DNA from 3 places in the Exiguobacterium sp. RM11 genome. Region 1 is predicted to be linked to each of the others. Evidence: riboswitches for the same ligand, from Rfam matches in the RefSeq annotation. Region 1 holds a riboswitch; each other region holds the start of a gene.
What was found. Region 1 has a riboswitch for thiamine pyrophosphate ahead of thiW (energy coupling factor transporter S component ThiW). Riboswitches for the same ligand answer to the same signal wherever they lie in the genome.
Positions count from the first base shown of each region.

Region 1 (8,072 bases):
CACTGCAAGAGTGGTTCCAACGCATCGATTTACCGATGAACCCGTCCGTTTATCATGCGGTTCGCTACGGCACCTCATCAGGTGTGACGATTTCTGAAGAAGATACGCTTCACTTTAAGAGCATACTCGATCACTATACGACCCATCCTCACCCCGAGTGAGAATGTGCACAGGTTCTACTTTTCATTCATGAATGATAAAATGGTGGAAAATGTCAGTTAAGGGGATGAAATCATGAGACGATGGGTGATGTTCGGATTAGGTGCACTTTTACTGACGGGTTGTACGGATACAGATACGGTGGCAGACAATCCGATCCCAATCGAATCAACCGATGAACCCATCACCGAATGGACACGTGAAGACTTTAAAGACGTTTATGACCAATATGAACAAACACAACCACTCCTCGCTGCGCTCGAGCAACAAGGCATCAAACCGTTCCGCGAGACGTTTGAACGCGTCATCATTGCCGGAAACGGGCTTGAGCACACATATGCAGATATTTATCCGTTCAAACTCGATGATGGGACGTATGCCACGGTATTCGACAGTCAGGACGGAACGGTAATCAATGGATCTGAGTCGGTCGCCCCGCTGTTTTGGCAAGAGGAGTCTTTCCTTCAATACGTCGAAGAGATTGAAAACCGGAAATTCGGCACAAGTGCCCCACCTACCGATGTCGTCCTAACGCAGGATGAATTTCAATCCGTCTATGACGGCCATGCGTACACATCAGCCCTCCTCGTCGAACTCGATGAAGCGGGTATCGAACTGGCACGGGAACCAATCGACGATGTGATTATCGCTGGGAATGGCGTGACCGAAGTCACTGCCGACTTGTTCGTGTTCGATGTCGAAGGTGGATATGCCATCGTATACGATCAAGATGGAGAAATTTTAAAAGGTCCCGAATCCATCTCACCGCTCTTTTGGAACGAGAAGGACTATGAGGACCTGTTAGCCAAGTATGAAGGATAATTTCATGAACCCTCCCGATTTCAGATAGCTATGTTATACTCAAACCAATAAACGACCACTAGGGGAGCCCTCGGGCTGAGACGGCATTTGCCGGACCCTTTGAACCTGATCTGGCTCATACCAGCGTAGGGAAGTGGCTTGGGATACGTCTCTGTATGTCCACGCCATTTTTCCGTCTGGAAACGTGGCGTTTTTATTTTTGAAAGGAGACTATTCATGCGTATTCAACAACTCACTTGGATGGCGATGCTCGTTGCCATCGCCGTCGTCGGCTCGATGTTCATCTCGATTCCTACAGGTGTCGCCCGCGCTTATCCGATTCAACATATGGTGAACGTGATTGCCGCAGTTACCGTCGGCCCAATCGGAGCCGTCCTCGTCGCATTCGTGACCGGACTCATTCGCGTCATGACCGGCACAGGGTCACTTCTCGCGTTCCCCGGTGGCATGATTGGTGCACTTCTTGCTGGTATGTTCTTCGTTCGCACGAATCGCGTCTATGCTGCCGCTCTCGGAGAAATCATCGGAACCGGTGTCATCGCCTCGTTGATTGCCGTCCCGTATGCGAAACTGTTGATGGGTTCGACGTTCGGTGCCTTCTTCTTCGTTCCAGCGTTCCTTGCCTCTAGTTTGACAGGCGCGCTTCTCGGTTGGCTCGTCTTATCACGTGTCAAACAGTTGCGACCGAGCATACTCAAATAACGTATTTTGATTTAGGAATCCGACCGGCTCATGACGGTCGGGTTTTTGTGTGATAAACCCAGATTGCTTCGCCGTTCCATTCATCAATCAAACCGCTGTCGACAAAGCCGTTCTTCGCATAAAATCGTTTCGCAGCTTCATTCTCTTGATGGAGGCTCAGGATGATATCATCCACATCGTATTGTGTCTGGATAAATTCCACTGCCATGCGTAGACACTTCGTCCCAACACCTTTCCCCTGCTCATTGTGATCAATCATGAAGCGGTCGAGCCATACATAACGTTCTGTCTGATTTTCTGCTCCGACCATCATGAAGCCAACCGGTCGCTCACCGTCATAAAATGCATAGCTCTGCCAATTATATTTCGTATCCTCGACCATCTCTTGAAGCGACTCGGCATTCGTCTCGATGAATCGGGACTGTTTCTCGTCCACTGATAGAGTGATGATTGCCTCTCGATTGAATGCATCAATCGGCTGAATCGTGATTTCATTTCCTTTCATGCTTTCACCTCATTGATTTTCTCTTTCTTTCATACGCTTTCTCCCGTAAAAAGTTTCTTCCCCCGTATCTTCGAGATCATGCATTCGCTACACTAATAAGAGAAAAGGAGGTTATCACATGTTCCGAATCGGAAGTATCTTCATTCCCGTATCAGATGTAGAACAGTCCCTACACTGGTATACCACTTATTTTGATGCCAAAGAAATTGGTCGCTGGGAAGGAGGCATCGGTTTGTGTCTACCAGACGGTTCGACTCAACTCGGATTGATCCAAACCTCGTCACCGCAACCCGCAACGTTCAAAGATGCGTCAGGACAAGCCCATGTCTATTTCAACGTCATTTGTGAAGACATTCATTTCGCGTATCAATCGTTCGAACAAGCAGGGTTGATTGCGACACCGCTTCACGATTTCGGAGGCATGTCTTGCTTTGACGTAGTGGACCCGGATGGCCATACGATCAGTCTTATCTCGGAAGATGTGACTTCCCCGTTCCACCGCAATCGCGTGAACGACCTACAAACGAAAGGAAAGTCTTAATGAAACAAATTCACCATATCTGTATCCAAACCCCAGATTATGCCGCATCAAAGTCATTTTACGAAGCGCTCGGTTTTGAGCTCGTCCAAGAATCGCCAAACTTCCACACACGTGACTTCAATAGTTGGCTCAAACTCGGGGATTTTTATATCGAGCTCCAGACTGCTAAAACGGATGAAACGTTACAAGACTATTCGAAACATGCGGCCGGTCCCGTCCATTTCGCCCTCTATGTGGACGATCTCGAAGCGGAAGTCGCTCGACTCGAACAGCTCGGTGTCACGTTCTTGCCGAAGCACGGTGGCAACATCTACTTCGTCGTCGATGGACATTTAAGTAAACTAAAAGCACCGGAAGGAACCATCATTGAACTGCGTGATACGTTTCTGATTAACTGAGGCCCTGTGCCTCTTTTTTGTTGGACACATCTTCACGTTTCCCTCACTCGTCTCATCGGGAATGGGTATGAAAAGGATGTGTTGTTCATGATCAAATATCTCGATTATTGGAGCTACTTGTCACTCTCCCTGGCAAAGCTCTTCTTTTTTAGCTGGTTGACCGCGACGGCGTTCGACTTCTCGTTTTTCCTCATCAATTTGGCGACGATTCTGCTCCTGACGAGCTGGGCACTTGCCGTGTCTTACCCGATTCGCCGATGGATTTTATACGTTTCTCTGTTCCTGCATAGTACCCTACTCGTCTCGGACGTCTGGTACTATCGCTATTTTGAAGACTTATTATCTGTCGCCTTACTGTCTGATATCGGACAGATGGGAGATGTCGGGGGTGGCTTCTTGACGCTCATCCGCCCGATTGATGCGTTCTTCTTCATCGACCTCATTATTTACGGTTTAATTTTACGTTACATCAAACGGCATCCTGTCCGTGAAGCGAAGCGGAACGGAAGACGATTGGCGTTCGCCGGCTTCACCCTAGGATTTCTTCTCTTCACGATTCCGCTCACCCTCAGTTATCAGCGCGGGGAAAAATGGATCGCAGACGACCCAATCTCGAATATGCGTGAATATTATCATCTCGGTTTTTGGGGCTATCACGCGATGGATGTCGCCCGAGGCGTCGAACGTGCCATGGGATGGAACGAAGCCCTGACAGACGAGGAGCGTTCTCAAATCAAAGCACTCTCTTATCAGGAATTAAGTGCCCCGAGTCCGGATACGAACGTCATCGTCCTACAACTCGAATCGTTCCAAACTTCCGTCATCGATCAACGCATCAATGGACAGGAATTGACACCGAACTTAAATCGATTGCGACGTGACATGCTCTATTTCCCGAACGTGTATCATCAGACGCATGAGGGGCGGACGTCCGATGCGGAGTTCATCGTGAACACGTCACTCTACCCTGTCAAATCCGGTTCGGTGTACACACGTTTCCCGGGAAATCAATTCAGCGCGCTCTCTCAGTCCTTAAACGAGGCCGGCTATGATACGGCAGCCATGCACTCCTTCCGTAAAGACTTTTGGAATCGGGATGATTTTTATGACAACATCGGGTTCAATCATTTCTTTAGCGACAAAGACTACCCCGACCAAGGAATCATCGGGATGGCACTCAACGATCAAGACTTCTTGAATACGTCCGTCGGATTCATGGAAGAGTTGGATGAACCGTTTTATGCGTTTTTAGTCGCATTGACGAGCCATACGCCGTACGACATTCCGGAGGACGAGAAGCGATTGGACCTGTCGGAAATTGAGGACCCGCTTCTCGAAAACTATTATCATACCGTTCATTTCGTCGATGCGGCAGTCGGTCAGTTCATCGAACGATTGAAACAAGATGGGTTGTGGGATGAGACGTTTCTCGTCCTATATGGTGACCACGATAGCGGTCTGACGGCACCTGGAGAAGAGATGGCTACCATCGAAGAAGTAGACTCGACGGTTGATGCGTTTCAACTCGACCGTGCTGTCCCTCTCTTTATCAAACCACCTGGACTGACGACAGGAGAAGTCATGGAGGCAAGTGGCGGTCAAATCGATATCGCACCGACGATTCTTGATGTACTTGGGATCTCTCCGGCATATATGCTTGGCGACTCCCTCTTGAATGATACACCGAATCTGACTGTTTTTCGGACGGGCGCTTTCCGATATGAAGACCATTACTATGAACCAGACTTGACCGAACGTTCTGGTAACGGCACATGCTATTCCGTCGAGACGGAAGAACCGGTCGCATTCGATCGATGCGCCCCTTACATTGACCGTGCGGCCAGCCAGCTCCGTCTCTCGGATACCATCATCGAGAAAGATGCCCTCTCACAAATGAGTCCATGAAAAACCTCCCGAGCTATTTGTCTCGGGAGGTTTGTTTAATAGGCTTTACGCAACGTCGTGATATCGAGTTTTTTCATGGGCAGACACGCCTGTACGACTTGTTCAATCTGCTCTTGCGAACCGACCGTCATCATCTCTTCCATTTCCCACGGAATGATTTGCCACGAGACGCCGTAGCGATCTTTCAGCCAACCACACTCCTCTGCTTCTGGTACAGCCGATAACCGCTCCCAGTACGTATCGACTTCGTCTTGTGTCTCACAAAAAGCGATGAGCGACTGTGTTTCGTTAAATGAAAACATATGATTCTCATTACTGTCCATCACGACAAATTCTCGGCCGGATAAGACGAAACGGGCATAATTGATTTTCCCGTCGAGTTCCTCCTCGTCTTCTTCCGTGTATCGTACCGTATGTCCATCCAGTACATACGAATCTTTGAAAATGGAAATCCAATCGTTCATCGCCGCCTCGGCGCGACCGAAAGCATCCTGGACAAACAAGAGGCATGGCGTCACGAGCTGAATGTCCATCCCCCCATCATGCATGACTTGCCAAGAAACCCCGTAGCGGTCCTTCAACCATCCATAACGCTGACTGAAGTCGTACGTATCTAATGGAATCAAGATCTCCGCTCCGTCAGATAATCGTTCCCATAGCGCATTGATTTCTTCAGTTGTCGGGAGCGATACCATATAGGAAATGGACGGATTTCGTTCTTTTGTCGTGCCTCCCCCGAGTAACTGAAAGAACTGCCCAGCGAGCGATAACGTCACAATCGTCGTCTCGCCTGCTGGCGAGCTTGAAAATCTCGTCGTATAGTCGACAAACGAATCTGGAAAGATGGAGACATACCACTCGGCGATTTCCTCGACATTCTCCTCAAACCAAATACATGGGATCACAGGTTGCGTAATCATGAGAAAGTCTCCTTTCAGACTTCATGCAAACGATAGACATCACGTACGGCGAGAAGCTCCCCAGCTTCATCACGATATGCCTGATAATGCGATGAATGGATGTGGTGATCGAGCGCTTCTTCGTCTTGATACTTTTCATAAAAGACAAACGTTCCTGGCGCATCAATCGCCTCGTGAAGAACGTACGCGAGACATCCCTCTTCCGCTCGTGACGGTGGAATCACACGGTGTAGCGCCTCACGTAACGCCTCTTCTTTACCAGGATGAGCTTTCAAGATTGCAGTAATGACGATTTCCATACCATATTCCTCCTTCGATAATGGACCTGCCTTTCTGTTCCCGAATCTACCGCAATCTATCCCAAAAAACGGATATCTCATCGTACGAGACATCCGTTTCTGTTTATGACTTTTTCTTTTGTCGGAACGGCCACCAAACACCATCACCAAACGAAATCGTAATGGCTGGAATCAAGAGTGGTAATACAATCAATCCGTATAGCAAAAGACCAGTAATGACGATGGTCGCAATCTGAACGAGACTGAGCACACCTGACGGAATCATGGCGCCGAACGTCCCGGCGAGGATCACTGCAGCGGTCATAATGACGGTACCCATCTTCGTCATCGAATAGACGAGCGCATCACGGACCGTCTTCCCACTGATCGTCTCTTCCCGGAATCGATCCAGTAGGAAGATGGAATAGTCAATTCCGAGTGCAATCAACATGACGAATCCAAAGAACGGAACGGCCCAGCTGATTCCGTCATAGCCAAGACCTTCCACAAAGATCAGCTCTGTGATCGCTGCTGACGTATAGTACGTCAAGAGAAGCGAAGCAATCATATAAAGCGGCATGATCATCGAGCGGAACAATGCCGTCAAGACGATGAACAACGTCACGAGCATGATGGCTACCGTCCGATTGAAGTCGTTCGTTGACGTTTCATTCAAATCGCTGTTGATGCTTGAGATACCTGCGTATCCGATGGTCGCATCTGCATATGGTGTCCCCGTCACAGAGCGATCCATCGTCTCTTTAATCGTCTCGACGACATCAATCGCTTCTGGTGAGTATGGATCCATCTCTAGTACCACCTCGAGCTGAGTCGCCGTCTCTTCGTCAAAGACGTAGCGTTCGACAGCAGGTGAAAACTCATCTGATGTGAGTGTCCCTTCCGGAAGATAGACGCCTGTCTCACGGAGCGAATCTGCTTCACTCAACTGTTGCAAGAACGAAACCGCTTCGCCGAGGCCTGACTCGATTTGTCCTAATCCTTCGTTCGCTTCGCCGACACCTGTCGCGAGTTGCGATAGTCCGGTACTAAGTTCACCAACCTGAGATCCTTGCGCATTTAATGCGGAGGCAGCTTCACTGATGCCCGATTCGATTTGTGTGAGCCCTGCCGACACTTGACCGAGTTGTCCGACTGCAGCAGGAATATTTTGAGTCGCTGTCAATCCTTGCCCAATGAGGCCAAGTTGACTATTTAACTGATTCAGCCCAGCTGCTGCTTCTGCAAGCGGTGCCCCGGCATTGGTTGAACCGCTTGGCAATTGTCCGACGACCGCGTTTAGACCCTGCTCAATTTCATCTAATCCAGCCTGGACATCACCGAGACCCGTCTGTGCTTCAGACAAACCTTCACTGAGTTCACCGAGTTGCGTGTCGACATAGAAATCGTCGATGACTTCACCAGTCGGGCGTGTGAGCGCACGCACACCGTTCACTCCATCGACTTTTTCGAGCTCACTTGCGAACATTTCAATGTATGGAACTTCCGATTCCGTGATGGCTTGATCTTGTTTCAAAATGATTTGTACCGGAAGGGATTCCCCTTGACCGAACCCTTCTGAAATCAAATTCAATCCACGAACCGAATCGTACCCGTCTCCAATCTCATCGACCGTATTGAACGAACGGGCATCGTCATACGTGAACAGGACTGGCACCGTGATCAATCCAACGACCAAAATCGATACGAACGGGCGATTGACCGACAATCGACTCAATCCAGCCCAGAGCTTGCTATCATGATGCTCGCCTGCTTTCTTCGATGGCCAGAACAGTCGTTGCTTGAGCGTCGCCATAAAGAATGGGACGACCGTGAAGAGAATCA
Region 1 covers NZ_CM187558.1:165,084-173,155, reverse strand. Annotated here, with positions in the region: gene AC5LIL_RS01000 (hypothetical protein) at 1-161, shown strand, start outside; gene AC5LIL_RS00995 (hypothetical protein) at 235-981, shown strand; TPP riboswitch at 1,032-1,130, shown strand; gene thiW (energy coupling factor transporter S component ThiW) at 1,198-1,683, shown strand; gene AC5LIL_RS00985 (GNAT family N-acetyltransferase) at 1,712-2,188, opposite strand; gene AC5LIL_RS00980 (VOC family protein) at 2,307-2,729, shown strand; gene AC5LIL_RS00975 (VOC family protein) at 2,729-3,127, shown strand; gene AC5LIL_RS00970 (LTA synthase family protein) at 3,215-5,032, shown strand; gene AC5LIL_RS00965 (VOC family protein) at 5,068-5,952, opposite strand; gene AC5LIL_RS00960 (putative quinol monooxygenase) at 5,967-6,251, opposite strand; gene AC5LIL_RS00955 (MMPL family transporter) at 6,355-8,072, opposite strand, start outside.

Region 2 (8,072 bases), 1.3 Mb from region 1:
GGGAACTCCATTTGTGTCACGACACAAGTCGGTTGCCGGATCGGCTGTACGTTCTGTGCCTCAACACTCGGTGGGTTGAAACGTAACTTAGAAGCTGGTGAAATCACGGCACAAGTTCTTGATGTACAGCGCGCCCTAGACGCGACAGGCGAACGTGTTGACTCGATCGTCGTCATGGGAATTGGTGAACCGTTTGATAACTATGATGAGTTGATGCGCTTCTTACGTACGGTCAACCATGATAACGGCCTTAATATCGGTGCCCGTCACATCACGGTATCAACGAGCGGAATCGTTCCAAAAATTTATAAGTTTGCCGATGAAGGTATGCGCATCAACTTCGCCATCTCTCTTCATGCGGCTTCGACAGAACTACGTACACGTCTCATGCCAATCAACCGTGCGTTTGACTTGAACAAGTTGATGGATGCCGTCCGTTACTATACGGAGAAGAGCGGTCGTCGCATCACGTTCGAATACGGATTGTTTGGTGGCGTCAACGATACGGAAGACCATGCCCACGAATTGGCTGACTTGTTGAAAGGCATCAAATGTCACGTCAACTTGATCCCAGTCAACCACGTATTGGAACGCGACTACGTACGCACACCGAGAGCTCAAATCTTTGCCTTCGAAAAAGTGCTCAAAGACCGCAATGTGAACGTGACGATTCGTCGCGAACAAGGTTCGGATATCGATGCTGCTTGTGGGCAACTTCGAGCGAAGGAGCGCGAACAAGAAACGAGGTAATCAGAAAGATGGAATTAGCATTTCGAACAGATCGTGGACAAGTACGCACACAAAATGAAGATGCAGTTTTAATCTTAGGCGATGCCTTCTCAGGAATTGCGCTCGTTGCCGACGGGATGGGTGGACATGCAGCGGGAGAGGTCGCGAGTCAAATCGTGATTGAAGAGTTTCGACGGGCTTTCCCGTCTCTCCCGTCGACCCCTGTCGACATCGAACAATGGTTCCGCCATCACATTCACTTGGCGAATGAACAAGTGTTGCAGTTTGCGAAACAGTCGAACCTTGTCATGATGGGAACGACTGTGGCGGCCGTTTGTTGGAACGGAGAGACAGTTGTCATCGTTCATATCGGCGATAGCCGTGTCTATGCCCTGCAAGCGAACGAATTAAGGCGTCTTACAGAAGACCATTCTTACGTCAACGTGCTCAAACAGCTCGGTGAATTGACGGAAGAAGAGATGCGCGTTCATCCGAAACGAAATGTCATCACCCGAGCGATCGGTTCAAGCGAACAAGTCGAGCCTGACGTACAAGTGCTCGCTGACCCTGAGTTTGATGTGATTTTAATTTGTACGGATGGATTGACGACACATCTGACCGATGGGGCGATTCAACACGTTTTACAACAAGCTGTATCAGCTGATCAAAAGGCAGATCAACTGATTGCGGAAGCCAACCAATTGGGAGGGAGCGACAACATCACGGTCGCCCTCGTTCAATTCACAGATAGAAAGAGAGGATGAATCCGATGCGAAGCGGAGAACGAATCAACGATCGTTATCGGATCGAACAACAAATCGGCAGCGGAGGCATGGCAAATGTATACCGGGCTCATGACGAGATTTTAAACCGAACCGTCGCCATCAAGGTGTTGCGATCTGAATTCTCACATAACGAACAATTTATACGTCGGTTCGAGCGAGAAGCCCACGCGGCTACGAGTCTGAACCATCCGAATATCGTCGCCATCTACGACGTCGGCGATGAAGATGATTTATACTATATCGTCATGGAGCACGTCGATGGCATGACGTTAAAACAATATTTGCAGGAAGAATACATATCTGTCGATGAGGCGTTGCGCATCATGGGGCAGATTTGTGATGCGATTGACCACGCCCATGCGAACCGAATCATTCACCGGGACATCAAGCCGCAGAATATGATGATCGATCAGCATGGAAACGTGAAAGTGACCGATTTTGGGATTGCTGTCGCGATGTCGAATGCGACGTTGACGCATACGATGTCCGTCCTTGGTTCTGTCCATTACTTCTCACCCGAGCAAGCTCGTGGGAAATTTGCGGATGAAAAATCGGACATTTACTCGCTCGGTGCGGTTCTTTATGAATTGTTGACGGGTCGTGTACCGTTCATCGGCGAGACGCCGGTCGCGGTCGCCCTTCAACATTTGCAAGATGACCCGATTCGACCGATGGACTTAAATCCGAATATCCCACAAGCGCTTGAGAACTGTGTCATGCAAGCCTTATCAAAATCACCGGGTGCCCGACATGCATCGGTCGCAGCCTTTAAAAAAGATTGCATGACCGCGTTGAGCCGTGAACGTGCCAATGAACCGAGACGACTCTCGGCAAATCAAGACGAGTTCGACCAGACGCTCGTAATGGCACCGGTCGTGCCGGAAGAAAAACAAGATGTGCCCGTGACACCACCACCGGTCACGCCACCAAAAGAACAGGAACCGGAAGAGGTGCCTGTGAAAAAGAAGAAACGAAAATGGTGGATTTGGATCTTACTCATCGTTCTATTGATTGGTGGAAGCATTGCCGCTTACGTGGTTGCCGATGAGATGTCGCGTTCCGTCGTGCCGGATGTCGTCGGTATGAGTATCGGGGATGCGACGACAGAGCTTGAAGCTTCCGGGTTTGTCGTCGAAGTGACAGAACGGGCGAGCGATGATATTGCGGAGGGTGAGGTCATTTCGCAAAACCCGCAAGAAGGACGTAAGCCAAAACGCGGAACGACCGTGACGATTGTCGTATCGGCCGGAAAAGAGACGGTCGAAATGCCGAACGTAGAAGGTCTCTCGCAAACTGCTGCCGAACGTATGTTGAAAGACTTGGCATTCAGCGACCTTGAAATCACAACAGAAGCTTCCGAAACGGTGAATAGTGGAGACGTGATTTCGCAATCGGTCGACCCAGGTGAAGAGGTCGTTCCTTCAGAGGTGACGGTCACACTCGTCGTTTCGACAGGAAGCAACAAAGTGGAACTATCGAACCTTGCTGGATATACGTTCGACGAAGCATCCATTTATGCTGAACAGAACAAATTGAAAATCGTGAAGCGGGATGAATTTTCGACAAGTGTTCCAAAAGGTCAAATCATCCGTCAACTTCCGACAGCCGGGACAGCAGTCGACCCGGGAACGGAGCTCACGGTCATCGTATCGGAAGGCGTTGAACCGACTGATATTTCAATTGAACGTGAAGTGACCGTGGAAGTCGAGCAACCGGACAAAGACAAGAAACCGAAGACGGTCGAAGTCGTGATTCGTACGGTTGACGCACGCGGTGAGATTGAGGTGCTTCGTGATCAAATCACAGAGACGACAACGTATTCGTATACGCTCGTCATTGCCCCTGACGAAGTCGGGACGGCGACGATTGAAGTCGATGGTGAGATTGTCCGAACAGATTCAGTCACATATGCACAAGCTGAAGAGGCACAATAAAGAGGTGACGGTGTCGTCACCTCTTTTTTAAAGGAGGTAGTCATAATGAAAGGAACAATCATTCGCCTTCAAGGCGGGTTTTACGATGTGATGACCGAGACGAATCAAGAGATTCGTTGTCGGGCCAGAGGAAACTTTCGAAAACGCAACATCTCACCGGTCGTCGGCGATGATGTGGTGATTCAAGATCAAGAAGATGGGACCGGCTATATTTTAGAGGTGGAAGAGCGTCAAAACCACCTCGTTCGCCCGCCGATTGCCAATATCGATCAGGCGTTCCTCCTCTTTTCAGTAAAAGAACCGGCGTTTTCATATCATTTACTCGACCGTTTCCTCGTCCTCATCGAGTCAAAGCAAATTCATCCAATCATCGTCTTGACGAAGATGGACTTGCTCGATGAACATGAAGTCGAGCCGATACAAGAAGCGATTGCACGTTATCGCGCCATCGGGTATGACGTGATTGAGACATCGACGGAGCAAGCGCACGGAGTGGATGAAGTGCGCGGTCTCTTCAAAGGGAAGACGAGCGTCTTCGCCGGTCAGACCGGTGTCGGGAAAAGTTCGTTACTTAACGCCGTCGCGCCAGAGCTCGAGTTGGCGACAGGGGAAATCTCTAAATCACTCGGTCGTGGAAAGCATACGACGCGTCACGTGACGTTGATTCAATTAGCGGATGGTCTTGTTGCCGACACACCTGGATTTTCAAGCTTGGAGTTTCCGCAAGAACTTGAGGCAGATGAACTCAGATGGTGCTTCCCTGATTTCGTGGAACGCCATGACGATTGTAAGTTCCGTGGATGTGCTCATCTGAATGAACCGGGATGTGCCATCAAACAAGCCGTTGAAAATGGTGAAATCGCTTCAACACGATACGAGAATTATGTTACCTTTATGGAAGAGTTAAACGATCGAAAACGGAGGTATTGACAGATGATTAAAATTGCACCATCTATTTTAGCGGCCGACTTTGCCAATTTGGAGGCGGAAGTGAAAGCTGTCCAAGAAGCGGGAGCGGACTATATCCATTTTGACGTCATGGACGGACAGTTCGTGCCGAACATCTCGATTGGTCTGCCGGTCCTCGCAAGCTTGCGTAAAAAATCAGACATGGTCCTCGATGTGCATTTGATGATTGACCAACCGGAACGCTATGTCGAAGACTTCGTGAAAGCGGGAGCGGACATCGTGACCGTTCACGTGGAAGCGACGAACCATTTGCATCGCGTCTTGCAACAAATCAAAGCGGCTGGCGCAAAATGCGGAGTCGTCTTGAACCCGCATACACCGCTCTCGACGATTGAACACGTGCTTGCGGACGTCGACATGGTATTGCTCATGACCGTCAACCCAGGGTTCGGGGGACAAGCCTTCATCGAATCGGTCGTACCGAAAATTTCAGCACTCAGTCATCTCCGCCAAGACCGTCAGCTTGATTTTGAGATTGAAATCGATGGTGGTGTCAACGCGGAAACGGCAAAATATTGCATCGACGCAGGGGCTGATGTCCTTGTTGCGGGATCAGCCATCTATAATCAACCAGATTATAAAGCAGCCATCGATAGCATTCGTGGCGCATCTCGTGTATAATCGACGATAGAACAACAAGATAGAGTCGCAAGGGGTGTCACATCATGTGGCTGAGAGGCATACGCTAACCCTTTGAACCTGTTCCGTTCACACGGACGTAGGGATGTGGCGAAAATGCACGTTGCGAATCCAAGCAGCATGGCGTTTACGTCATGCTGCTTTTTGTCGTTCAACCAAATAAAGGAGGAAGAAAGATGAAATCACGTTTCAAATTACAAGCGCTCATTGAAATTTCATTGTTTGCAGCGCTCGGGCTCATTTTTGATTTGCTCATTCCATACCGTTTGCCACAAGGGGGATCCATCAGTTTAGCGATGCTCCCGATCTTTGTGATGGCATTCCGCCACGGATTAAAAGGTGGTCTCGCAACAGGTGCCCTCGTCGGGACACTTCAACTCTTGTTCGGTGCCTATATTTTCACGCCTGTACAATTCCTGCTCGACTATACGGTCGCTTATGGTCTCGTCGGAATGGCCGGAGTGTTCGCGGGGCGTGTGAAGCAAGCTGCGAGCAACGGGGCGACGAAGACGCTTGCCACATATTTAGTACTCGGGGCGCTCCTTGGTTCGATGTTACGATACGCGGCGCACGTCATCTCGGGAATTGTCTTCTTTGCTGAATATGCAGAAGGTCCGGTCGTCGCCTATTCACTCGGCTACAATGCTACGTATATGGCACCATCCTTTGTCATCTCAGCCATCGTGTTAGTGCTCCTCTTCACGACAGCACCACGTTTCACGCGTGTGGCGACACGGGATCTCCGTCAATGAATATTTTGATAGTCGCGGCTAGTCCGGAACCCATTCCGGACTTACCGCGTGATGCCGATTTTGTCATCGGTGTCGATGGTGGATATCAAAGATTATTAGATGAAGAGATCATGCCAGACGTCGTGGTCGGGGACTTTGATTCGTTTAAAGGACTACCGCCTGAGGAGGCGCTACGCTATCCTTCGGAGAAAGACGTGACGGACTTAGAGATTGCACTAGCGTTCGCGAGAGAACGCGGGGCGACACGGATGGATGTATATGGTGGCTTAGGCGGACGCATCGATATGACGTTTGCGAACGTCGGCTTACTTGAAACGTATCCGGAGATGGTTCTTCACGGAGAAGGTCAAACGGTTTATCTCGTGAGAACAGGTAGCGAGGTCATTATGAAGCGAGACGGGCACTATCTTTCCTTCATGCCTTGGAAGACGGCCACGATCTCGATTGAAGGTGTCAAATATCCACTCGACCATCATGAGGTCAAGAGTGGGGAGGCGTTGACGATTTCGAATGAATGGACCGAAGCGTCTGCCCGATTGACGGTCCATCACGGAATGGTTCTTGTCATGATCATCAAAAAATAAGCAAAAAAAAATCCCATCGGCGAATGCCGCTGGGATTTATTCGTTCGTGTATAAGTATTATACGCGTTCAACGAGACCTGATTTAAGTGCGCGAGCTGAAACCCAAACGCGTTTCGGTTTACCGTCAACGAGAATACGAACTTTTTGTACGTTTACACCCCAAGTACGTTTTGTCTTGTTGAGTGCGTGCGAACGGTTGTTACCTGATTTAGGTGATTTACCTGTTACGTAGCATTTACGTGCCATGCGTTTCCCCTCCTTTTTTATGTGGGTTCGTCCTAATAGACACTCGTTTATATTAGCACGGCTTTTTTCCCGATGCAACTAGAAAATCGTACCATGACAAGAAAAAAACTTGACATTACTCTCAAGGATTTGAATAATGAATGAGGTTATCGCGTTAATTGACCGAGTTTCTGGAGCAGGTTCTTTTAATAACTAGGTACTTATTGTAGAATGTACATTAGGAATCATTCCGAATAAAGGAGGCTACTCCATATGGCAATTGAAATGAAGACAACATATGGCAATATTGACATCACAAGTGACGTCATCGCGACACTCGCAGGTGGTGCGGCGATGGAATGCTTCGGTGTGGTCGGCATGGCTTCACAAGCACAACTGAAAGACGGCATTGCTGAATTATTAAAACGTGAAAATTACGCGCGTGGTGTCGTCGTACGTCAAGAAGATGAAGACGTACATATCGACATGCACATCATTGTAAGCTACGGAACGAAAGTATCTGAAGTTGCATACAACGTGCAGAGCCGAGTGAAGTATACGCTCGGAGAAACTTTAGGATTAAACGTTTCGTCGGTAAATATATTCGTTCAAGGCGTTCGTCTGACGAATGACTGACGAAAACGGAGGAGGATTTGGTGTGGGTTTAAAACGTTTAGATGGATTGGCGCTCTCAAACATGATCGCGAACGGAGCGGCCAACTTGAGCCAAAACGCAGATTATGTGGATTCGCTTAACGTCTTCCCGGTTCCAGACGGAGATACGGGAACGAACATGAACTTGACGATGACGTCGGGTGCGAAAGAAGTAGCAGCGATGAACTCATCAGATATCGCAGAGGTGTCATCGAAGTTTGCTCGTGGACTACTTATGGGAGCACGTGGAAACTCAGGCGTTATTTTAAGTCAGTTGTTCCGTGGATTCGGTAAAGCGGTTGAAGGCAAAGCGGAACTGACAACTGTTGATTTTGCAGAGGCGCTCAAGCGCGGTGTCGACACGGCATACAAGGCGGTTATGAAACCGGTTGAAGGAACGATTTTGACGGTTGCTCGTGAAGCGGCCGACGAAGCGCTTCTTGCGTCAGAGTCGACAAGTGATTTCACTGAATTTATGAAACGTGTCATCGTAGAAGCGAAAGCATCGTTAGACCGTACACCGGACTTGTTGCCGGTATTAAAAGAAGTCGGCGTCGTCGACTCAGGTGGTCAAGGTCTTCTCGTCATCTACGAAGGATTCCTTGCAAGCCTTGAAGGAAAAGAACTCGAGAAACCACATGCACCTGTCATGGATGCGTTGATTGAGGCAGAACATCATGCCCATGCAGCACAAGGGTTCATGTCAACAGAAGACATCGAATTCGGCTACTGCACGGAGATCATGGTTCGTTTCCAAGACGATAAGTTAAAGAATGCGCCGTTCAATGAAGACGCATTCCG
Region 2 covers NZ_CM187558.1:1,716,780-1,724,851, reverse strand. Annotated here, with positions in the region: gene rlmN (dual-specificity RNA methyltransferase RlmN) at 1-750, shown strand, start outside; gene AC5LIL_RS09020 (Stp1/IreP family PP2C-type Ser/Thr phosphatase) at 759-1,493, shown strand; gene pknB (Stk1 family PASTA domain-containing Ser/Thr kinase) at 1,499-3,448, shown strand; gene rsgA (ribosome small subunit-dependent GTPase A) at 3,491-4,378, shown strand; gene rpe (ribulose-phosphate 3-epimerase) at 4,382-5,038, shown strand; TPP riboswitch at 5,059-5,159, shown strand; gene thiT (energy-coupled thiamine transporter ThiT) at 5,233-5,808, shown strand; gene AC5LIL_RS08995 (thiamine diphosphokinase) at 5,805-6,392, shown strand; gene rpmB (50S ribosomal protein L28) at 6,450-6,638, opposite strand; gene AC5LIL_RS08985 (Asp23/Gls24 family envelope stress response protein) at 6,891-7,253, shown strand; gene AC5LIL_RS08980 (DAK2 domain-containing protein) at 7,276-8,072, shown strand, end outside.
Region 2: it holds a riboswitch for thiamine pyrophosphate, as region 1 does, so the genes downstream of both, thiT (energy-coupled thiamine transporter ThiT) here and thiW (energy coupling factor transporter S component ThiW) in region 1, are expected to answer to the same signal.

Region 3 (8,072 bases), 1.2 Mb from region 1:
CAATTACGTTGAAAGGAGTCGATCATATGCAACGAAAATGGCAAATCGGATTAGCTTCACTTTTCACTGGTTATTACGCAATCAGCTACTATGCTTTCAAACGGATGACTCGAGGGAAACGGAAAACACCGGAGATGTTACTTGCTCCATACACGGAAGAGGACCGTGCTTTCTATCATGATGTCCCATTTGAACACGTCTCCATACAGTCGAAGGATGATTTTCGACTCTATGGTCGAATTTATCGGAATGACGCTTCGACGAAATGGATTGTGTTTGTACATGGTTATACCGCTTCACATAGCTTCATGGCGCCTCATCTCGCCATGTTCCATCGTCTCGGATATAACTTGCTTGCTGTCGACTTAAGGTCACACGGGGAATCCGAAGGCGTTTATGCCTCTTATGGATATCATGAAAAAATTGATATGATTGATTGGGTCGAATGGTTGAAAACGAATGAAACAGTCGAACAAATCGGTCTTCACGGAGTCTCGATGGGTGCAGCGACGGTCCTTCAAACGACTCCGCTCACAGACGTCGATTTTGTCATCGCAGAATGTCCGTTTGACGATATGGGGCAATTGATGCGATACCAATTGAAAGAATTGCATCGGATACCGGCAGAGTTCTTCCTTCCCGGAATCAATTATTTCTTATGGTCTCGTGCCGGGTTCACCATGAAGCAAGTACAACCAAAAAAGGCCGTCACTGAAACGACGACCCCAATCTTATTCGTACACGGCTCAAAAGATGATTTTGTCCCGACGTGGATGTCAGTCGAGATGAACGCGTTGAACCGCCAAAACGATTTGCTCTTGATTGACGGAGCAGAACATACAGATTGTATGATCAAGGACGCCCCTGCATATGAAGACGCAGTCAATCGCTTTTTGCACCGACATGGATTGGTCCAGCAATCAAGTCAAGCAGTACATGCAAGACCATGACCGGCCATAAGACACCCATACCTAAATATAGTAGACCGAGACCGAAACCGACAATGCCCGTCGTCAAGATTCCTTTGACGCCTTGATAGGCATGCGCGATGCCAAAGAGTGCTCCACCAATAAGTGCAAGAGTGATGTTCGACCCATCGATATAGAGTGTGATCGTATAAAGTAGAACGCCTCTAAAGATGAACTCTTCGGTCACACCTGCTGTGACGGAGACGGCACTCCACTCCTGTTCCTCTTTCTTCGTTCTAGGCAGGAGAAGCTTTTCTAAATCAAGATCATAGTAAGGACGTAGGACACCTCGTAGTCGGGATGAGGTCTTGACTAACAAATAAAAAACGAGTGTCACTGTGACGAGAATACATGATAGGAAAAAGACTTGCCACGCCTGTTCGTTGCCTGGTTCTGGCGAAAATGTCAAACCTATTTCTGATGGCGGTACTTGAAATAAAAAAATGAGAGCTACAATCAACAAGGTCAGTCCCCATGCTGATTTAACGGTTTGGTCGTATACCCACGTCCGTCCTTTCGTCTCAGTCAATGGACGAATCAGTTTTGCGTTAAAGATTTGGACGACCAACATATACCCAATAATGGCTGTAAAAATCAATCGTTCGAGCATCCATATCCACTCCTGTCCTTCCTCTTAGCTATATGCTACACTATTCGGGTATTGTCTAAAAGCTAGGAGGCGGTATCTTGAAACGTATGATGCTGCGACTGACCGGTTTCATCATTGTACTCGTGCTTTTGCTCGGGGCAATTGGCTGGCTCGGTCAACATGATAAAGTAAACAATGGATTGTATCGAACCTATTATGGCGAGCACGGTGTACCGAACGCTAATCTCTCTGTGTATCAGGACGCCGCGGAGGCATATGACGTAGATTGGCGTCTGCTTGCTGCTGTACATCGCGTCGAGACGATCTTCTCACACAGTTCTTCGATGCGCTCCTCTGTTGGCGCAATCGGACCATTTCAATTTATGCCTCGCACTTGGCTAGGTTGGGAATATGATACGGATGATCAAAAAGGCGATGTTCCAGAAGACGAAGTCGATCTGACAGATCTGGCTTTAATCGATCAATACGGAGGTCTCGGGCGTGACGGAAATGGCGATGGCAAGGCAGACCCGCATAGTCTTGTTGATTCTGCCCATACGGCGGCGTATTATTTAAGTGAACACGGCGGGAAAAAGACGGATTCAGTCACATCGATACGGAACGCCATCTTCGAGTACAATCGAAGTGAGCAGTATGTCACTGATGTCATGACATACTATGAGAATTATGAATCAAGTGTGACGGTCATCCCGGATGAACGGGACACCTTCAGCCAACATGTCGCCTATTATACGATTCGATACGTCGAGTGGTTTAAGACACTCGGCTGATGCTTACATGAAAAAGTGAGGAATGGAAATGAATACGCATATAGAAGAAGTAACCATCCGCGTAAAATCGATTTTCAACGAAGACAAAACGAAACGTTATTTGCGAACGTATGAGTTTACGGATGTCGAGGATGGAGTGATTTGTGCCGTCATCATCTATTCACCGCGCATGAGCGATGCCTTTTTATCAGGTACGACAACGCAACGTGCTTATATGTTGATGCAAAATCATTTGTCGCAACCGATTCGGGAGATGCGTGTCATCAGTCTCGTGCCAACACTTGCCATCAATGATAATCTTCCCTATGTGGAATCACAGCTCGACGAGACGAATTATCACTATGTCGAAGAGACGTTACAAGAGGTGGAGGCGAGCGGCGGGATGATCATCGTCGGTTGGGGCTCGCCTGGTCGATTGATGCACCATGCGACATCCTATAAATCGCTCTTTGCCGATTACGAGTCGAATATGTACTGTATCGGTACGACCGCTAAAGGTGAACCGCAACAGATTCGTATGGCCAACGAGAACACGGTACTCGAGGCGTTCAACAATGAATCGGTAAAACCAAAGTTTCGGATTGTGAAGGAAACGAAGAAGGAAGATGACTCCATGTGAGTCATCTTCCTTTTTTATATGCCCGCCCAGATGGCGATTCCAAATAACGTGAGTAATACACCTGACCAAACAAAATCACTTGATTTGATCTCGATCTTGTCATAAATCGTTCGTTTTCCACTCGTGAACCCTCTCGCTTCCATCGAAAAGGCGATGCGTTCTGCCCGTCGGATCGAACCGGCAAGGAGTGGCAACAGTAATTTCGGAACATGCCGAAGGCGTTCCCATTTCGTGTTGAGCGAAATTCCTCGCAACTGATGTGCATAGTGGAGTTGCTGCAACTCACGCTGCAACAAAGGGATGAAGCGGAACCCGACAAGGGCACTATAGGCGATTGTTGGCGATAACTTCGCCTGTTGCATCAAACTCATAACGAATCGCTTTGAATCTGTTGTCATCATGAAAAGAAGGGATAGGACCGTGAACGCCAGGACGCGAAGACTAAGGGCAACGGCGACACGTCTCTCTTCGATTGTGATGTCCTGACCGAGTATGGTCATCCACGTCTCTCCCTCAAGATTTTTCCCAAACACGAGCGTCGTCCAAAACGTGCCGAGCGCCGTGATGAGAAATGGGATTAAGAACAGCCCCCATCTTTTCCACGATACGTCTGTCGCCACCAGCTGAATCAGTAGCGTACCGACAATGATGACAAGCGGGGTCCATGGGTTGTAAAACAGTACCAGACCGAACATGATGAGCGTCAATGTCACAAACTTAACCGTCGGATTCATGTCATGGAGTGACATCGTTCTCCCCTCCCTTGCAATCGATAATCAAGGAGCATCTCTGTGTTCTGCCATAGTTCATCCCCGAACGGTCCCGAAAGTTCCCCATCCTTCATCAAATAGAACGTATTGGCGATATTGGCGAACGATAGGTCATGGGTTACGAACAGGATGGTCTGCCCTTGTTCCGCATGCCGCTTCATCAGCGCCTCGAGTGCATGGAGTGACACTTCGTCCTGACCTGCAGTCGGTTCATCGAATGCAAGCAATTGCTTATTCGATAGCGACTGGATTCCAACTGCGAGCCTCCGTTTTTGGCCGTGACTAAGGGATAACGGATGGAGAGATCTCTGATTATGAAGCTCCATGTCAGTTAACACGGTCTCAATTGATGTTTCGTGACCAAACTGTAACTCACGCTCAACAGAGTTCATAAAAAATAGATGTTCTGGTGATTGTGGCACGAGTCCGACCCGATGATTGTGTTCTGTTAAGCTTCTTAAAAATGTCGACTTCCCGCTCCCATTCGGTCCGAGAATGGCAATCACTTCTCCAGCTTGGACATGGAGCATCGTCTCGTTGAGCTGAAACGAATCACGTCTGACCTCTTTAACCTTGTAGCGTTGAATAGCTGAGAGTGACGCGTTCGACTTCACGAATACAAAATCCTCGACCGGACGGAATAATTCATGCCTAACGATACACCCTCGCTCTAACTCAATATGCCAGTCAAAGTAATCTCCCCATAGATGAGGACGATGCTCGACGACAATGACATTCAGATCTTTCATTTTGTCGAGCCATTTTACAAATTCTTGCGCGGTCACTGGGTCTAGATGCGTCAACGGTTCATCGAGCAGTAGCCATTTCGGTCTTCCGACTAGAGCGCACGCAACAGCAATCCGCTGTTTCTGTCCGCCTGACAACGAATCAATTTTGCGGTTTCGATAATCACTCAACTGTAACGATTCGAGGATTTCTGTCACGCGTTGTTCGATGTCTGAGACAGGTGTCGACAAGTTCTCAAGTGTGAAAATCAGTTCTTCTTCCACCCGCTCCATGACAAATTGCGTATCCGGGTCTTGAAACACCGTTGCGACCTGCTGATTGATCTCGCCAGGTGCATAGTCGTCGTATGATCGTCCAAGTAGTTTGAGTCTACCATCAAGGATTCCGTCACAATTCTCCGGATAGAGACGGTTGAAGAGCGCGAGAAGCGTCGATTTCCCGCTTCCGCTCGCCCCACTAAGAATCGTACGACCTTGACGGATTGAAACGGTCACGTCTTCAAGAATCGCCTCAGAACTCTCTGGGAATCGAAAATGAAGTGACTCTGTCTCAACCATGGACGTTCCCACTTCGTGAAATCGCATAACCGCGAAGTGATCCTGTCTTCAGCAATAGGTCACTGAGCAACTTCCCACCGATTCCAGCGATGACCATCCCACTGACGGCTCTCAGCCCGAACATCGTCGCCACATAGCCTGGCTCTAACATCGCGAACCCACTCATGAAATATGTATAGACGAAACTCGTGACAGCCGACCCAAATCCGGCAAGCATGAGTACCCATAGCTCATAACGTCTATAGCCCGTCATCGCAAAGACGGCTTCTGCCCCTAAACCTTGAACGATGCCGACCAAGATGATGCGTGGCCCAATGGCATTTCCAATCAACATCTCAATCGTTGCGGCCATCACTTCTGAGATGAATGCCGCCCCCGGTTTACGAATGATGTATGCGGAGATAATCGATACGATAAACCAGATGCCAAAGATCCACTCGTAGGCGATGGGACCGATCAACCCTGCCCACAAGTTACCGATATGAACGAACAATAAATAGACAACCGCGAAGACAACAGATAGTACGGAGACAAGGACGACTTCTTTCAATTTCCACGATTTAAGCATGTCGCCCTCCATGTGACGGACTATTTACGCTGAACGTCACCGTCATGACAACGTGTCGGTTCTTTTCGCGCGTCCGCTTAAAGGCCGCCTCGTAGTATGAGAACACGTCATCTAAGTTCCCATGGATGCCTGATGCATAATGCATCGACTCGTTATAGACACCAGCCTGTTTTGCTTGTTCGATTTCCTCATAGATAAGCTCCATGTAATCGTCAGCACCCATCGGATAGAGTGCGAACTGCGATGACACATACTGGTCTCTTGATGCACCGTTTAATGGTTCGCTCGGAGCCTTGAGTACCTCATCTCCCGCCGAATCCCCTGGACAACCGACAGAGAACGTTCCGCTCATTGAGACATGCTTCCCTTCTTCCGAAGCAAGACTCAAGACCATTCGAGCGACGTCAAACACATGCTCGACTTGTCCACGGATGACCGTCGACACGTCATCCGTATGTCTCCACACACCTGACAGATCCGTTCGTTTTAGTGCACCTTTGATTGTCCCGACAAAATCGTCTGTCATCGGGCTTAGTGTGAATCGAAACCCGACAATCGGACTCGTACCACATGATTCATTCATTTTATTTCCCCCTCTAAATGTGTTTGCATAAAAAAAGCCGCATTCATGAGAATGCAGCAACAAAATCTATACAAACTTGCATAGAGAAAGTGCCGCACTTCCTCACGCCAGTATTATCTGGATCGAGTTATAAGGGATCGGAGCCGTGCTCTCATCTCAGCCGAAGCACCCCTAGTGCAGTCATTAATATGCGGTTACTTATGCAGTCACAGTATAGCGATGTTTCGAAGCTTTGTAAACGGTCAATCTGAATATGTGACGTATTGACCCGTACCAGGGAGCGGGTCATGGAGCGTATCCCACGATGTTTCCATCTCCTCATCCGTCAACAAGCATGCGTCAAGTGAACGCTCGACAGTCTCCCGGTCCATTCGTTGACCGATGAGGACCAATTCGTTCTGTCTGTCTCCGTACGGCTCGATGTAGTCTTCGCGCAGTTCAGGTTCTGTTGCAAACATAGCCTCTCGTTCACTCTCCGGAAGTGTCGCTAGCCAACGACCCGCATGTTCGAGCGTTGATGCATACCCAGCCTGTGAAAACAGACAAGCGAGGTCGTTTCGTGTCGCAATCCATAAGAAACCTTTGGCACGAACGATTTCTTCAGGGTAATGTTCCATCCAATTCATCAAACGCTCAGGATGGAACGGTCGACGCCGACGGTAAACGAACGAACTGATGCCATACTCTTCCGTTTCCGGCGTATGTTCTTCCGACTCGAGTTCTTGAATCCAACCTGCGGCGCGCATCGCTTGGTCAAAATCGAACAACCGGACGTCTAGCAGGTCGTCTAACGCCACATTCGAGTAGGTCGACGTCAACAACTTAGCACTCGGATTGAGCGTTTTCAGTAAACCCTTCATTTCCTGCAGTTCTTCTTCAGATACCCTGTCCGCCTTGTTCAACACGATGATGTCCGCAAACTCGACTTGGTCGACGAGAAGGTCGACGACTTCATGTACGTCACCTGGATCGACGGCTTGTTGGCGTTCCATAAGCGATTCACCGGAATTGAAATCTTTGAAGAAGCGGTACGCATCAACGACGGTGACCATCGCATCAATATAGACACGGCTCGTCAAATCGATTCCGAGCGCGTCGTCAGCATACGTGAACGTCTGTGCAACGGGAATCGGTTCAGAGATACCAGAAGACTCGATGATGATGCCATCGAGGTCGCGATCTTTCGTTAAATCATAGACAGCTGTCAACAAATCTTCGCGAAGCGTGCAACAGATACATCCGTTCGAAAGTTCGACTAATTTTTCATCGGTCCGGGAGAATCCTCCCTGCTCGATCAACTTCTCATCGATATTCAGTTCACTCATATCATTCACGATGACCGCATATTTCTTGTGATCCCGGTTATGTAAGATGTGGTTAAGCAGCGTCGTCTTGCCGCTACCAAGATACCCCGAGAGTACCGTAATTGGAATTCGTTTCATGATATACCCCCCTATTTAAATCGTAATGATTACTTTTTATATAATGGAATGGGAACATCTTTTTGTCAACAAAAAAACACGTCCAACGACGTGTTTTTGAATATGTGGGTATTTATTCCTCAAGTGCCCTTCTTTCGGCTTCCGAGCGCGGATAAGCGTTCGCCTGCCATTCAGCCCGATAAATCGAGTCGAGTTGAGTCAATCCGACTTCATCCTCGTCTTTGTCTGAATCGACGCTCGGCACCTCATCCCACTTCGGGTCGAGGTACGAATGGTCTTCTTCACGTGCTCGGTTTTCTTGGATCTTTTGAATCCCCATCTTAACTGCTGCTGCAACTGCCAACCCAATACCTGCTCGAACCAACAGTCGTTTCACCATCGTGCTTCCTCCTCAGCGACCGAAACGATACAATGGCATTCCTTTCACTTCTGTGTCGA
Region 3 covers NZ_CM187558.1:1,324,072-1,332,143, reverse strand. Annotated here, with positions in the region: gene AC5LIL_RS06980 (alpha/beta hydrolase) at 27-950, shown strand; gene AC5LIL_RS06975 (CPBP family intramembrane glutamic endopeptidase) at 883-1,578, opposite strand; gene AC5LIL_RS06970 (lytic transglycosylase domain-containing protein) at 1,665-2,348, shown strand; gene AC5LIL_RS06965 (DUF1643 domain-containing protein) at 2,377-2,967, shown strand; gene AC5LIL_RS06960 (energy-coupling factor transporter transmembrane component T family protein) at 2,982-3,716, opposite strand; gene AC5LIL_RS06955 (ABC transporter ATP-binding protein) at 3,698-5,041, opposite strand; gene AC5LIL_RS06950 (ECF transporter S component) at 5,034-5,609, opposite strand; gene AC5LIL_RS06945 (YkoF family thiamine/hydroxymethylpyrimidine-binding protein) at 5,602-6,192, opposite strand; TPP riboswitch at 6,275-6,375, opposite strand; gene AC5LIL_RS06940 (GTP-binding protein) at 6,435-7,634, opposite strand; gene AC5LIL_RS06935 (hypothetical protein) at 7,747-8,013, opposite strand; gene AC5LIL_RS06930 (SMP-30/gluconolactonase/LRE family protein) at 8,026-8,072, opposite strand, start outside.
Region 3: it holds a riboswitch for thiamine pyrophosphate, as region 1 does, so the genes downstream of both, AC5LIL_RS06945 (YkoF family thiamine/hydroxymethylpyrimidine-binding protein) here and thiW (energy coupling factor transporter S component ThiW) in region 1, are expected to answer to the same signal.